DNA from 4 places in the Dorea chungnamensis genome. Region 2 is predicted to be linked to each of the others. Evidence: predicted binding sites of a transcription regulator. Region 2 holds the regulator's gene; each other region holds the start of a gene.
The links. Region 2 encodes HrcA, which represses chaperone genes, less so after heat shock. Its sites were predicted from a motif close to TGTTAGCACTCNNNNNNNNNGAGTGCTAACA; they were not measured.
Positions count from the first base shown of each region.

Region 1: the regulator HrcA is predicted to act here: its motif matches at 1,676-1,706, upstream of clpB (ATP-dependent chaperone ClpB).
Region 3: the regulator HrcA is predicted to act here: its motif matches at 2,723-2,753, upstream of ABE613_RS08780 (co-chaperone GroES).
Region 4: the regulator HrcA is predicted to act here: its motif matches at 1,422-1,452, upstream of ABE613_RS10570 (Hsp20/alpha crystallin family protein).

Region 1 is NZ_JBDOHT010000011.1:102,973-107,121, reverse strand. Features, by position in the region: gene clpB (ATP-dependent chaperone ClpB) at 1-1,613, opposite strand, end outside; gene ABE613_RS10885 (C39 family peptidase) at 1,736-2,599, opposite strand; tRNA gene ABE613_RS10880 (tRNA-Pro) at 2,866-2,940, shown strand; tRNA gene ABE613_RS10875 (tRNA-Gly) at 2,956-3,026, shown strand; gene ABE613_RS10870 (D-2-hydroxyacid dehydrogenase) at 3,089-4,021, shown strand; gene ABE613_RS10865 (signal peptidase II) at 4,071-4,149, opposite strand, start outside.
Region 2 is NZ_JBDOHT010000006.1:142,452-146,600, reverse strand. Features, by position in the region: gene dnaK (molecular chaperone DnaK) at 1-748, opposite strand, end outside; gene grpE (nucleotide exchange factor GrpE) at 787-1,488, opposite strand; gene hrcA (heat-inducible transcriptional repressor HrcA) at 1,506-2,549, opposite strand; gene ABE613_RS07305 (hypothetical protein) at 2,677-2,958, opposite strand; gene ABE613_RS07300 (hypothetical protein) at 3,031-3,324, opposite strand; gene ABE613_RS07295 (Crp/Fnr family transcriptional regulator) at 3,431-4,090, opposite strand.
Region 3 is NZ_JBDOHT010000008.1:67,654-71,802, forward strand. Features, by position in the region: gene ABE613_RS08770 (AAA family ATPase) at 103-2,028, shown strand; gene ABE613_RS08775 (MarR family winged helix-turn-helix transcriptional regulator) at 2,128-2,559, shown strand; gene ABE613_RS08780 (co-chaperone GroES) at 2,777-3,061, shown strand; gene groL (chaperonin GroEL) at 3,096-4,149, shown strand, end outside.
Region 4 is NZ_JBDOHT010000011.1:42,686-46,834, forward strand. Features, by position in the region: gene ABE613_RS10560 (magnesium transporter CorA family protein) at 1-104, shown strand, start outside; gene ABE613_RS10565 (HdeD family acid-resistance protein) at 247-780, opposite strand; gene ABE613_RS10570 (Hsp20/alpha crystallin family protein) at 853-1,293, opposite strand; gene ABE613_RS10575 (DUF4118 domain-containing protein) at 1,561-1,965, shown strand; gene ABE613_RS10580 (sensor histidine kinase) at 1,929-3,053, shown strand; gene ABE613_RS10585 (response regulator transcription factor) at 3,040-3,795, shown strand; gene ABE613_RS10590 (DMT family transporter) at 3,779-4,149, shown strand, end outside.

The sequences.
Region 1 (4,149 bases), on a different contig from region 2:
CGCCCAATCTCTTCATCGGTTACACTTTCGTGAACCAGAGACATATCTTCATCCTTTACCTTCTCTTCCTCCGCTTCTAACTGCTTCTGCAACTGAGGCAGCCTTCCATACTGAAGCTCAGCTGCCTTCTCCAGATCATAAGAATGCTGCGCTTTCTCAATCTCTTTATTGACCTGTTCTATCTCTTCACGAATCTTCTGAACTCGTTCGATTCCAACCTTCTCATTATCCCATTGCGCTTTCTTTCCTGCGAACTCTTCTCTAAGCTCTGCAAGCTCCTGCTGCAGGTGTTCCAGCCGTTCCTTACTGAGACGGTCATCTTCTTTCTTAAGTGCAGCCTCTTCAATCTCCATCTGCATGATCTTACGCCGCAGTTCATCCAGCTCTGTCGGCATAGAATCCAGTTCTGTCTTAATCAGGGCACATGCCTCATCCACCAGGTCAATCGCCTTATCTGGTAAGAAACGATCGGAAATATAGCGATCTGACAATGTTGCCGCTGCTACCAGAGCACCATCTGTAATCTTCACGCCATGGAATACTTCATACCGCTCTTTCAGTCCACGCAGAATAGAAATGGCATCTTCCACGGTAGGCTCATCTACGGTTACCGGCTGGAAACGACGTTCCAGTGCAGCATCTTTCTCAATGTACTGACGATATTCATCCAGGGTCGTAGCACCGATACAGTGCAGCTCTCCTCTTGCCAGCATTGGTTTTAACATGTTGCCGGCATCCATGGCACCGTCTGTCTTACCTGCACCTACAATCGTATGGAGCTCATCAATGAAAAGAATAATTCTGCCGTCGCTGTTCTTTACTTCCTCCAGCACTGCTTTCAGACGTTCCTCGAACTCTCCACGATATTTCGCACCTGCTACCAGCGCACCCATATCCAGTGAGAATATGGTCTTATTCTTCAAGCCTTCCGGTACATCTCCACGCACAATACGCTGAGCAAGGCCTTCAACTACTGCCGTCTTACCTACTCCCGGTTCTCCGATCAAAACCGGATTATTCTTCGTTTTACGAGACAGAATACGAATCACATTACGGATCTCGGAATCACGTCCAATGACTGGATCCATCTTCTGCTCTCTGGCACGTTCTACAAGGTCAGAACCATATTTATTCAGAGTGTCATACGTATCCTCTGGATTATCGCTGGTCACGCGCTGATTGCCTCTGACTGTAGATAATGCCTGCAGGAATCCTTCCCTGCTGATTCCCATCTCCCGGAAAATCGTCTTAATCTCTTTGCTTGCATACTTCATAATGGACAAAAACAGATGTTCAACAGAAACATATTCATCTCCCATCTGCTTTGCCTCATCTTCCGCATGAACCAGTGCATTGTTCAGATCCTGTCCTACATACTGCTGTCCGCCTTGAACCTTCGGGCGCTTCCCGAGTGCTTCTTCCACCCGATTGATCATGCTGCTTTTATCGAGTCCCATCTTCTCAATCAGCTTGAGAATCAGACTGTCATCCTGCGTCAGCAATGTGTAGAGCAGATGTTCCTGTGCAATCTCCTGGTTGCCATAATCCAATGCCACACGTTCACAGCCTTGAACAGCCTGTAATGATTTTTGCGTAAATTTATTAATATTCATACTGACAACCTCCTATATAAAAAGCGTTATTGTTCTATTTACGATATAACAATAACGCTTTTTGTTAGCACTGTCAAGTGTTGAGTGCTAATATTTTCAGTTTTTTTGGAAATCATGTAAAGCTATTCCTTCAAAGAATAAATCCACATTGCTTTTATCTGGTCTGCAATCTCTGCATATACCCAAGTCTTATCACTGTTTTTCTGGCTAAACGGGTCATTGACCGTAACATTTCCACTTTCATACCCCGTTAACACGATGAAATGTCCAATTTTCGTAAAATCTCCTGGCCCTACACTGCAGATAATTGGATGTCCGGCTGTTAGTTCTGCGCTCACCTGTTCTTCCGAAAGCAACCCCTCGTAGCAGGACAGATTCCAGTTTGCTCCGGCCTCACTCATGAATTTCCAGTAAGTATCATTATTCTCATCTACATAAGAATTCTCCGTACCATATGCCGCCACTTTGGCAGGCGTAATCGACGGGTCTTCATTAAGTCCTGCCGCTACCATGGAAAGACAAGTAGGTCCACAGCCGCTGACGGCCACGATACTTGTTCCATAAGGTGCATATCCCCAACGTTCATCCCATTGGATCAGTTGTGGAATCTCTCCTGCTTCCAGATCATCCCCTATGGTATCAGCACTGGGGTCATCCTTTTTCTCGCCATAATCCTCTACAAAATCAATCGTTTCTTTATTCTTGCCCAGAAGATCGATGACACCTTCCGGATATCCATTTTCCTTGGCTTCCCTTTTTACACGCTCCAATCTCTGGGCTTCTGTTTCTACAGTCTCCTTCTCTTCTTTTTCTTGTTGTGTAATCTTCGTGGTTTCCTTTACTTCTGCTTCTTTTTTATGTCTTTGGATCTGGCAGCTTACCAGAGCCACGATAATCATTAACAAGACTCCCGCTATCACTAGCAATTGACGCCTTACTTGTTGCTTGCGTTTAGAATATTTCTTTCTTCTTTTTTGCTGGTACATCTAGTTATTCATCCTCTCGTTGATCTAAATCATTCAATGAATCTATATCATAACTATGTCCGATGACATAATCTCAGTTTGCAAAACTTCATGACAGTAATTATACTCCACCCGTGGTTATGTGACAACTTAAAGAATTCTTAATCCGTCCCAGAAAAAAATTTGAAAAATTTTTAACATTCTTTGATAATTTCCTCTTGCCTTTTTTCAAAAAAGATGGTATTATATAACTCGTTCACGAGAGTGATTTCAATTAACAATTTCATCGGGGTGTGGCTCAGCTTGGCTAGAGCGCCTGGTTTGGGACCAGGAGGTCGCAGGTTCGAATCCTGTCACCCCGATATTTATAACAACATGCGGGTGTAGTTCAATGGTAGAACACCAGCCTTCCAAGCTGGATACGTGGGTTCGATTCCCATCACCCGCTTTTTTCATGCTCTTTTTTACAACGGGCTCAAATTATCAATAATATTAAAAGGAGGCACATGTATGAAGATTGTATTTCTAGACGCCAAAACAATCGGAGATGATATTGATCTGTCTGGCTACGACCAACTGGGAGAAGTTGTAAAGTACGCTTTTTCTACTTCTGATGAGGTACCTGCCAGAGTCACTGATGCTGATGTTCTTGTTGTCAATAAAGTTCAGATTAACGAAACTACGATTGGACAGGCAAAAAACCTGAAACTTGTCTGTGTAACTGCAACAGGAACTAACAACCTGGATAAAGATTATCTGGACAGTCGCGGCATTGCCTGGCGTAATGTAGCTGGATATTCCACAGAATCTGTTGCGCAGCATACTTTTGCCATGCTTTTCTACTTATTAGAGAAATTGCGCTATTATGATGACTATGTAAAAAAAGGACACTATGTAAATGATACGATTTTTACACATTTTGCCGAACATTTTTATGAATTAAAAGGAAAGACCTGGGGTATTATCGGACTGGGCAATATCGGCAGACGAGTTGCCTCCATTGCTGAAGCATTTGGTTGTCATATCATCTACGCATCTCCATCTGGAAGTGCTCCACAAGACGGTTATCATCAGGTAGACATGGACACCTTACTGATGACCTCTGATATCATCTCCGTCCATGCCCCATTGAATCAATATACAGAGAATCTGATGGACGGTGCAGCGTTCCACAAGATGAAATCAACCTGCATATTTTTGAATCTCGGTCGAGGACCTATCGTCGTCGAGCAAGCTCTGGCAGATGCACTGAACTGCAAAGAGATTGCTGCTGCAGGTCTGGATGTATTATGTGTAGAACCGATGAGTCCCGATAATCCGCTTCTTGCTATCAAGGACAGTAAAAAACTGTTTATCACTCCACATGTCGCATGGGCAAGCATTGAAGCAAGAACACGATTAATGGATATTATTCTGGAACAGATCAAAGAATATTTTGCATAACAAAACAGGCGCCACGATGCAATACCGATTGCATCATGCCGCCTGTGTTTTATTTTCTTATATTACCTATCGCAGTAAGGAATGCTCCAATTGCAAGATAGAAATCTCCAAGATTAGCCGTCAGCTTC
Region 2 (4,149 bases):
TTGTTGTTGCAGAAGACAATTCTTTTTTAGCCTTCTCAGCAGCTTCTTTTAATCTCTGAAGTGCCATCTTATCTGTAGATAAATCAACACCTTCCTGTTTCTTGAATTCAGCAATCATATAATCTGTGATCTTCTGGTCGAAATCATCACCACCAAGTCTGTTATTACCAGCTGTAGACAATACTTCGATGACACCATCACCAATTTCGATGATTGATACATCAAATGTACCACCACCTAAGTCATATACCATGATCTTCTGTTCTTTTTCATTATCAAGACCATATGCCAGAGCTGCAGCTGTAGGCTCGTTGATGATACGTTTTACATCAAGACCTGCAATCTTACCAGCATCTTTTGTTGCCTGGCGCTGAGCATCGTTAAAATAAGCAGGAACTGTGATAACAGCTTCTGTTACCTTTTCTCCAAGATATCCTTCTGCGTCTGCTTTCAATTTCTGAAGAATCATAGCAGAAATCTCTTGTGGAGAATATTTCTTGTCATCAATTGTAACTCTGTAATCGCTGCCCATTTCTCTCTTAATAGAAGAGATTGTTCTCTCAGCATTTGTTACTGCCTGACGTTTTGCAGGTTCACCTACCAGACGCTCTCCTGTTTTTGAAAATGCTACAACAGATGGTGTTGTTCTTGCACCTTCTGTATTTGCGATGACCGTTGGCTGGCCACCTTCCATAACAGCTACACAACTGTTTGTTGTTCCTAAGTCAATACCTATAATTTTGCCCATTATAAAGACCTCCTAATTATTTTAAAATGAAGTTCAATTTAGTTTGCTACTTTTACCATACTGTGTCTCACTACAGAGTCACGGTACATATAACCTTTTTGGAATTCTTCGGCTACAATATTCTCACCAAAGTTTTCATCTTCCACATGCATCACTGCATTATGAAAATCAGGATTGAATTCCTGTCCTACCGCTTCGATAGGTTTGACCCCAACTCCTTCCAGTGTAGTCATCAACTGTTTATACACCATCTCCATTCCTTGGATAAAGGGATCGTTTTTTTCTTCTTCCTTGACACCATTAAGCCCTCGCTCAAAATTATCAACTACCGGAAGAATCTTATCTATGATATCTTTCGCTCCAATTTCATACATCTGGGATTTTTCCTTTTCTGTACGCTTGCGGAAGTTATCAAACTCAGCCATCTGACGAGTAAGTCTGTCTGTCAGTTCTTCGATCTTCTCGTCCTTTTTATCTTTTTTATTCTTCTTGCCAAATATCTTTTTTTCAGATTTGGATTCATCACTGTTCTTGGCTTCTGCTTCGTCAGCAATTTCATCTGATTCAGCATCTTCTTTTGTAGCAGCGTCCGCTTCTGATTCTACTTCATTATCTCTTTCGTCGCCAGTTTCTTCTGCAGCTTTTTCGTCGGCTTCTGTCTGCTCTGCAGCAGCTTTCTTTGCCTCCTCAACTGCTTCTTTTACCATCTCTTCCTGGCTCTTCTCCTGATTATTTTCCAAGGGTTATTCCACCTTTCTTATTCTTTTTTATGAAACATCCGATCCAGCTCATTCTGAAGCCGTTTCATAGATTTCAATACATGTTCATAATCCATTCTTTTTGGTCCGATAATACCTATGGTTCCCTTCATGCCATCTCCCAATTCATAAGTTGCGGTGACAACACTACAATCCTTCATAGTCTGTACCGGTGTCTCATCACCAATATATACCTGAATCCCTGTATTATCTTCTTTTGCCAGCGTCTGTGTCACTAGTTCAGTCAATTGCTGCTTTTCTTCAAAAGCACTGATAATTTCCTGAGCACTCTGATTATCACTCAATTCCGGGTACTTAAATATGTTCGTAGCACCACTTGTATAGATCTGCATATCTTCATCGATCTGAATGGCATCCGCTACTGCATCCAGAACATTTCCAATCACTGCACTGTGTATTCCAGCCTGCTCTTTCAGCCTTGCAATCAATCCAAGATTAATCTCTTCAATAGACATACCATTTAACGTTGTGTTAAGAAGCATATTCAACTTCAATAAATTTTCATTACTGAGTGGTTCATCTATATTAATAATCTTGTTCTTAATCACATTACCGCCAAGTACGATCACCGCAATGATCTGTTCCTCGTCTACCATAGACAACTGAATGAACTTAATTTTATTCGCGCTGTTCATTGGTGTAGAGACCATTGTTGCGTAATTCGTATTACTGGCAAGAACTTTCGCTGCCTGCTTCAGAAGCTGTTCCATCTTGTCTGCCTTATCCAGCATCTGCTCCTGCATCTCATTCAGTTCCTGTTCCTTCTCTTCCATCAACATATCAACATAAAGTCTATAGCCCTTATCCGAAGGAATTCGTCCAGCAGACGTATGTGGCTGTATAATGTAACCAAGCTCTTCCAGATCAGCCATCTCATTACGAATCGTTGCAGAACTCAGATTCAAATCCGTATATTTTGAAATCGTTCTGGAACCAACAGGCTCGCCGGTCTCAAGATAATTCTGAATGATTGCATGCAGAATTTTTAATTTACGATCACTAAGTCCATGATCCGCTATCATCTGCACTCCTCCTTTCGGATTTCCCTGTTAGCACTCGAATTTAAGGAGTGCTAACATCTTCGACTATTAATGTATCACTATGGTTTTCATTTGTCAACATAGTTTACATATTTTTTATAAAATGAATTTAGATGAGAATGGTTATGATTGGAATGTGGACGGCGAGAAGATGGATGGAATGGCTGGCATTACGGAGTCCTTCGCTAAGAATCCATAACAGGAAAAGAAGCAGATATTTGGCGACCAGGCTGATTCGCCCCGAAATCTTGATGATTTCGAGGCTCAGCAGCCTTCTCAGATTTGGCTGGAAACCAAATCTTCGCACAAAATATCTGCTTCTTTTCCTATAACGGCTTCTAGTGCTTGTCCAACGAATGCCAGCCATTCCATCCATCTTCTCGCCTGACATTCCAAACCACTAATCTTCCTCATCAGGGAGATTCTGCGCATGATGAAAAGTAGAAAAGTATTATCAAAAATCCTAACTAAGCTCGATTTTTTCTGCTTCTTCCGGCTTAAACTCATTTTCAAGGTCATAGATATTATGTCCGGTAGATTCACCCAATACTCTTCCTTCTAATGAGTAGCAACGGATAAATCTCTTTGGATCGATACTGGACCAGTGTTCTACATCCCAGCTCATATAACCATCTGCGTCAGATTTCTTTTCTTTCAGATATAAATCTACCTGACGTCCATCCTTCATGATCTGGATCAATCCTTTTGTTCCATCCACTTCTAATTCTTCCTTTTTTACTGAATCGTAAACTTTCATGATATTCCCTCCTAAAAAAGTAAATTAGGAATCTTCCAGTGAAGCATTCCCCAATTCGTTCTATAACTGATTATACATTTTAAATAATAAAAACTCAATGTTTTTTCTACTTTAGCCAAAACTCACTTCTGCACATATCAAGAATACCTTCTTTTTTTAGTTTCCCCAGTTCCGTTGACATCGCACTCCGCTCCACACAAAGATAATCTGCCAGTTCCTGTCGATTAAATGGAATGGTAAAATGCCTGCTTCCTGCTCTTTTTGATTGTTCGGACAGATAAGATAATAATTTATCTCTAGTAGTTCGTTTTGAAATATGGCGGATCTTTTCTCCCAGCATCACGTTTTTTCTCGCAAATATTTGTACCATATTTATAAAGAACTTCTGCTGTAATAGAGAGCTCTCAGCAGACAATTCAAATAGTCTCTTCACAGGAACCTGTAAAACGGTACAATCCGTCACTGTCACAACGCTGACTGGACTTTTTTTGATTCCTGCACAAGAAAATGCTGCCCCAAATAGTTCTCCTTGACTAAGTTGTTCCAATATTGAACGATTGCCAAATACATCTTCACATATTATCTGTACACATCCCTCTAGAATTACCCCAAGATTCTCTACCGGCTCCTCCTCTCCCAGTATCATTTCATTTTTCTGATATACTTTCATCTTACTTTCTAAAACAGGCATTATCTTCTCTATCTCTTCCTTCTCAATTCCCATAAATAACGGAGATTTTTTTAAAATATCAATATCTATTTTCATAAGCTCCTCCAATCGTTGGAAAAACAACATATTTTATTTTATAATTGTAGTAAATTAGG
Region 3 (4,149 bases), on a different contig from region 2:
ATTTTTTTACAATAAAATGTTGCAATACGACACGACATAATGTTGCGATGTGAAACATTACATGTTATACTTTAGGAAAGTACAAAGGGAGTTGATTCGGACATGAAAACGAAATTTCATGAGTATTTGATGCATCTGCGCAGAGTAAGGGGATATACGCAGGCAGAGATGGCAGAAAAGTTGAATATTTCCCGTTCCACTTATACGAATTACGAATCAGGAAAGAGATCACCGGATCTGGAGACATTAGAGAGGATTCGAGATGTGCTGGATTGTTCGATGGATGAACTCTTTGGAAGAGCACCGGCAGCAAGGTATGGCGTGTTGTGCGAGAATATGATATCCTATCAGGCGCAGCATAAGAAGTCGCGGAAGAATATCAGGAAAAAGCTGGTAATTGGAGAACAGAATTTTCGTAGTTTACGTGAAAAAGGCGGATATTATGTGGATAAGACGAAGATGATAGAGGAATTCCTGGAATCCTGGTATCAGATCACGCTGGTCACGCGCCCCAGAAGATTCGGGAAGACATTAAATATGTCCATGTTGGCTGAATTCCTGGATTGTACAAAATATTCCGGCGATGTGTTTGCAGGGACCAGAGTTACCGAAAGCTATGTCATGGAAGAGATGAATGAACATCCGGTCATATTTCTGTCATTTCTGAATGTCAAGGGCAGTTCGGCGAACGAGATGTTGTATAAGTTATGTGATGTGATTCAAAAAGAATATCAGCGGTATTCATTTGTATGGAAGGAAGCGCGATTGCCCAAGGAGCAGAATGCGCAGGCACAGAGGATATATCGCTGTCTTTGCCAGAGGGAAATGAATGATGAGGGGAGAAATTATCTTGTTGCATCGATTTCTGTATTATGTTATTTGTTGGAATTATATTATGAGAAAAAGGTATACCTTCTTATAGATGAATATGATACACCATTTATTTCTGCAAATGATAGCGGATATTATGAGAATATACGTGGCGTACTGGCAGAACTTTTAAGCTCTTCGCTCAAAGGGAATCCGTCTCTTGAAAAAGCGATGTTGACTGGAGTGCAGCGTGTTGCCAAGGAGAATATATTTTCCGGACTCAATAATCTGGTTGTCTGTACGGTAAAGGATCCGGAATATGCAGAATGCTTTGGATTCTCAGAGAAGGAAGTCAAAGCACTTTTGCAATATTGTGAACTGGAATTTTCAAGTGATATTAAGGCAATGTATGATGGATATCTGTTCGGTACAGAGGAGGTATATAATCCGTGGTCGGTAACATGTTATGCATCCAGAAAGAAGCTAGAAGCCTATTGGCTGAATACCAGTGAGAACAGTATCATTAAAAATGCACTTGCGCAGCGGGGCGAATCTTTTTCCCGTGGCTATAATGAATTGATTGAAAAAGGAACAGCAACTGTCAGTGCAGAACTGTCAATGGCATATTATGAGAAGCAGGATGATGCTTCTCTTTGGGGACTGTTAATCAACGCAGGGATGGTAACGGTCCAGGAGGAATTAAGTGAAGGAATCTATAAGCTTCGGATTCCAAATTATGAAGTGTGGAAGGCTTTTCAGGAACTTACAGCATTTTATATGCAGGTAGAAGAAGGACATATTGACCTGATGCTCTTGAATCTGAGAACAGAGGCTATGGAGAGATTTGCAGAAGAATATCAGTGGATTCTAATGAATCTGCCCTCCTGTCATGATTTAAAAAGTGAGAACAGCTATCATATGATGATGCTAGGAATGTGTACTTTTCTGCATCCATATTATGATGTGCAAAGTAACCGGGAGAGTGGAATGGGAAGGGGAGATATTCTCCTTTATGCCAGAAAACCAGAACTGCCACATATGATACTGGAATTCAAATATACCAGAGACAAGTCACAGAGTCTGGAAGAATTGGCGCTGGATGCAATACGGCAGGCGAAGGAAAAGAAGTATGATGCACAGATGGAAGGGACAGTGTATTATGTTGGGCTGGCGCATTATGGCAAGAAAGCAGAAGTAAAGTGGGAAAAAAGAGAATAGCTTGTTATTCTTGAGCATAAATATTCACAAGTCCTTTATTGCCTTACATTCTCTTATTTGATAAAATGATACTTAATATTTGAAAAAGTAGGTGATGTTATGGACGGACAGATGGAATCTATCTTGCAAGGCGGACAGTTTAAGAAACTGTTGGATGAACAAAGTATAGAATTACGCCAGAAATATGACTTGAAAAAAGCAGAATTAGAGATTTTGTATTTCTTATCCCGTTGCGGCAGCCATAACACTCCCACGGATATCCATACACAATTAATGATGAACAGGGGCCATATCTCACAGGCGGTTGACAGTCTGTGCAGGCGGAAGTTTATTATGGCGATTCCAGACGAAAATGATCGTAGATATGTGCATTATGAAGTACTGGATTCTGCGAAAGAGATTGTTGCAGAGATGGCAAAAAGAAGAGAAGAGATGAACCGGCAGATTCTGCAGGGAATATCAGAAGAAGAACTTCGGGTATTTCTGGAAGTTTCCTTGAAGATAAAAAGTAATATAGAAAATATCATATAGTCTGATGAAAATGCAAGGTATAAAAATATGCTTTGCATTTTTATTTTTAAAAAAAGTATAAACTCTGTTGACAAAGAAAAAACAAGTGATATAATACTTTAAAAATAAATAGTTTAAAATTAAAATAATTACTTCGCGAGGAGTAATATATTTTTTAAACTAAACCTGGCACTCGGATAGAAAGAGTGCTGACAAAAATGAAAGGCAGGTTATTGTAATGAAATTAAGACCATTAGGAAACAGAGTTATTTTGCAGCAACAGGAAGCAGAAGAGAAGACACAATCTGGAATTATCCTGCCAGACAGTGCCAAAGAAAAACCACAGGATGCAGTTGTAATCGCGGTTGGACCTGGAAAGGGAGACGACGAAAAATGTAGCGGTATGCAGGTAAAAGAAGGGGATAAAGTTATATATTCTCAATATGCCGGAACAGAAGTTAAGATAGATGATGAAGAGTATATTATTGTAGATCAGAGCGATATTATGGCAATTGTAGAATAGATTTTGAAAAGTTCAGAGAAAGAAGGAATTCATTATGGCAAAGGATATTAGTTTTGATATTGATGCAAGAAAGAAAATGGAGACAGGTGTCAATAAGCTTGCAGACACTGTAAAAGTAACACTTGGACCAAAAGGAAGGAACGTAGTATTAGAGCAGTCTTATGGTGCGCCATTGATCACTAATGATGGTGTGACAATCGCAAAGGATATTGAACTGGAAGACCACTACGAGAACATGGGTGCGCAGCTGGTTAAAGAGGTTGCGACGAAGACGAATGATATCGCAGGTGACGGAACAACAACAGCAACCGTTCTGGCACAGGCACTTGTCAACCAGGGAATGAAGAACATTGCGGCCGGAGCGAATCCGATCATCCTGAGAAAAGGTATGAAAAAAGCTTCCGATGCTGTCTGTGAAGCGCTGGAGGAGATGAGCCAGCCGGTAACTGGAAAAGATCATATTGCAAAGGTTGCCGCCATCTCTGCCGGTAACGAAGAAGTTGGTGAGATGATCGCAGATGCGATGGAAAAGGTCGGAGAGAATGGAGTCATCACCATTGAGGAAGCCAAGACCATGAAGACAGAAATTGATGTGGTAGAAGGTATGCAGTTCGATAATGGATATCTTTCCGGTTATATGTGTGATGACAAAGAGAAGATGGTTGCCAATATGGAGAATCCATATATCCTCATGACGGATAAGAAGATCTCTAATATTCAGGACATTCTTCCGATTCTGGAAAATATCATGAGAGAGGGAAAAGAGCTTCTGATTCTTGCAGAAGATGTAGAAGGCGAAGCTCTTACTACATTGATCGTAAATAGATTAAGAGGAACCTTAAAGGTTGTTGCAGTAAAAGCTCCTGGATTCGGAGATAATCGGAAAGAAATGCTGCAGGATATTGCAACTCTGACGGGTGGACAGGTCGTTATGGACGATCTTGGAATGCAGCTGAAGGACACAACAATGGATATGCTTGGACGTGCCAGATCCGTGAAAGTTACCAAGGAGAATACAACCATCGTTGATGGCGCAGGTAACAAAGCCGGAGTGGAAGAACGAATTGACAGCCTGAGAAGACAGATGG
Region 4 (4,149 bases), on a different contig from region 2:
TGCCAGAGCTGCAGTGGAAATACGGATATGTTGCAGTGATTTCAATTGCAGTAATAACAATTATTCTGGAACTTATTTATTTTAAAAAGAAAAAATTGTTGTAGGATAAGATTATCCGTAGAGAGTAAGAGAATTGTTTTTGAAATTAGGTATTCGTTAAAAAAGGCTGCACACAATTTTGTATGCAGCCGAATCTATATGAAGAGGTGCCTTTTTCCTCCTTGGCAATGTTATTTTTGTTATATTTTACATCCAGAAGCGATTGGAAAAGCATCCACGCATAACAGATACAATACCCTGTAGGATCAAGAAAAATCCGATTACCCAGGCCATAGCTGCAATACTTGCAAATGGATGTGTGAATGACAGAAAACCAATCACAGTCAGCAGGATTCCAAGTACTGTAAACCAGCCCCAGCCCTTTACTCCCAGTTTTTGAAGGTCGAAAGAATTAACCAGTTTGGTGATACCTGAAAAAATCAGCCACATTCCTAAAATAAAGGAAATAGTCATTGCTGTAAACCATCCATTTCCCAAAATGAATAAAGACATCAGTATGGTCAGAATGCCGTCAGCAAGAAACCAGCCAGAGCCTGCCATATAATCATGACCGGCTGCAAATATCACAATATCTATAATGCCGGAAAACATCATGGCAACTCCAAAGATAATGGGAAGACCATAAAGAATTTCTCCAGGATTCCTCAAACATCCGATCCCGATTATAATCAGAAAAATTCCGGCTAAAATCCATAATACTCTTGATGTCGTTTTACTCATATCAAAAACCTCTTTCCTGCTTGTATTTAGCTTTTAAAACAGGCAGGGGTTTTATTCCCTGCCCGTTTGAGATTAACCTTCGATGGCAATATAATGTGAGTTGTTTTCTACTGCCTTCTGCTCTTTTGGAACAGTAAAGGAAAGAATACCATTTTCAAATTTCGGATGGATGTCTTCTCTCTGAACATTATTTCCTACATAAAAGCTTCTGCTTACATTTCCGGCATAACGCTCGCGGCGGATATATTTTCCTTCCTTATCTTTTTCGTCTTTATCCAGACCTTTTGCCGCACTTACGGTTATGTAACCATTTTCAAGCTGAATCTGAATCTCGTCTTTCTTAAATCCCGGAAGATCAATGGCCACTTCGTAAGTGTTGTCTTTTTCCTTCACATCGGTCTTCATGATATGGGGAGCATGTTTCCCATACAATTTTTTATCGATGTCCGGGAAAGCAAAATCATCCAAAAAATCATCAAATAAACTTTCTCCAAAAATACTAGGCATTAACATAAGTCATATCTCCTTTCATGACATAAACTAAAGTTTGCACTATCGGAGAAACCCGAAGTGTTGATTTATGAATATCAGGAAGAGAAATCAGTTCCTCTTCCTTTGTTCTACGTGTAATATAACACACGGATTAGCACTCGTCAATAGAGAGTGCTAATAATTCTGTGAAGATTTTGTGAACTTGAATGCCATGTTTCATGGGATTGAAAAACAGCCTGTGTGTGCTTTACTTAATGGGGAAAATACGATAATAAAGAGGCGATTGTAATGAGTAAAACAAAAGAAGTACTGTTGAGTCTGTTAAAACTGGCGGCAGTTGTCTTTGTAGCTACCATACTTGGAAAGATATTTACAGGACTGGGATTTCCAGAGACTAACATTGTAGTGATGTATCTTTTGGCTGTTCTTTTGGTTGCAAGATTTACATCAGGATATCAGTATGGGATTTTATCAGCGGTAGTTTCATTACTATGTTATAATTATTTTTTTACAGAACCCTATCATACGCTTGCTGTAAATGATCCGGAGTATCTGGTTACTTTTTCAATCATGCTGACAACTTCCATTCTTACGAGTGCCCTGACAACAAAAGAAAAACTTTTAATGAAAGAGGAAAAGAAAGCCAGATTTTATATATGCTCTCCAGTAAACTGTCGGATGCTTCAGATATAGAAGCAGTTCTGAAAATCGCTGCAGAAAGTATCAGCCATCTTCTTCAGATAAATGTTGGATGTATTTATATTGGAAGACAGTCTGCACCGATCTACATTCAGCAGTCAGGAAAAGAACAGATTCACAGAGGATTGCCGGATGCAGAAGAGATTCGGAAGAAATATACAGATCTTCGGACAGAATATCTGGAAGAAGAGGACACTTATGGATATCCGGTTAATGGGAGGGAACATTTGCTGGCAGTGATAAAAATTGATAAAACTGTGAATGCGGAACAGCTGCAGGAAAAGAAAAAGCTGTTGCATTCTATCATAGAAAATGTCTCCATGGCGATGGAACGTATTGAAGTAACGGTAGAAAGAGTGCGTGACAGAGAAAATATGGAACGGGAAAGAGAACGGGCGAATCTTCTGCGTGCGATTTCCCATGATCTTCGGACGCCGTTATCAGGCATTATGGGAACTTCGGAAATGCTGATGGATATGACAGACAAAGAAGACAGACGTCAGGAACTGCTTCAAGGTATTTATCAGGATGCCGACTGGCTGAAATCTTTAGTAGAAAATATCTTAAGTCTGACCAGACTGCAGGATGGTAAAATTGTGATACATAAGGAAATGGAAGCAATCGAAGAAGTGATTGGATGTGCGGTTGCTCATGTGGAACGAATTCTCCCGGATCGTGCGATACAGGTAGAGATACCGGAAGAGTTTCGGTTAGTGCCCATGGATGCAAAGCTGATTGAGCAGGTAATTACCAATCTGTTGGACAATGCAGTAAAACACACAAGACCGCAGGAAGCCATTACTGTTTCTGCCAGTTACACAGAAGATGAACTACTGGTTTCTGTCCGAGACGAAGGAGAGGGAATTGCAGAAGCAGATGTTTCTAATTTGTTTAAAATATTTTATACGTCTAAAACCCGTTCGGCTGATGTGAAAAGAGGAATCGGGCTGGGGCTTACAATCTGTGAAACGGTGATAAATGCCCATGGAGGAACAATTACCGGACGGAACCGGACGGATAGAAAGGGAGCAGAGTTTCTCTTTACATTACCGCTTACGGAAGGAGAAAGTGAAATTGTTTAAAGAAAAAATACTGATTATAGAAGATGATGTACAGATACAGAATTTTATGGTTTATACATTGGAAAATGCAGGTTTTTCTGTGGAAGGTGTAGTGAATGGGAAAGATGGCATCTCCTATATGGTAAGGAAAAATGCAGATCTGATCTTATTGGATCTGGGCCTTCCGGATATGGATGGAATGGAAGTACTCCATAAAATCCGGGAATGGTCAGAAGTTCCTATCATTATCGTTTCTGCAAGGGATCAGGATAAAGAAAAGGCTGCGGCTTTGGATGATGGCGCGGATGACTATCTGACGAAACCTTTTTCTGCAACAGAGCTGATGGCCAGAATCCGGGTGGCACTGCGGCATTACTATCGTATGAATCATTCGGAATCAGAGGAAAGACCTGATGATACCGTATATGTAAATGGAGATCTGAAACTGGATAATGGGGCGCATATTGCCTATAAGGATGACAAGGAGATTCATCTGACCCCTTTGGAATATCAGCTGTTGCTTTTATTTATGCAGAATCCGGGAAAGGTACTTACCTACCATACGATTTTACGGAAGATATGGGGAGAAGGATACGGGGAAGATACACAGGTACTTCGTTCTGTAATGGCTTCCACCCGAAGAAAAATCGGACGGAATCCGGCAAAACCGGAGTATATAGAGACGGAAATAGGAATCGGATACCGGATGCGAGAGCATGAAGCCGTAAAAAATGGAGATGAGGAAAATGGAACAAATATTTAGGAATAGTAAATATAAGTCCATATTGGCAATTTTTTGTGCTTTTGGATGGTCATTGGCTTATCCGCTTATAAAAATCGGGTATCAGGAATTTCAAATAGCTTCAGCTGATTTGGGAGGAAAAGTCTTATTTGCCGGAATAAGATTCTTTTTTGCAGGTATGCTGGTTTCGGCATTTTGCTGTTTGAGAAAAAAGAAACTGGAATTAGAAAATAAAAATGACTTATGGTGGCTGATTTTTCTTGCTATAGTAAATGTAACCCTTCATTATATGTTTGCATATATAGGGGTGGGATATAACCCGAGTGCAAGGTTTACCATTTTGGATTCTATGGGAGGTTTTTTCTTAATTATTCT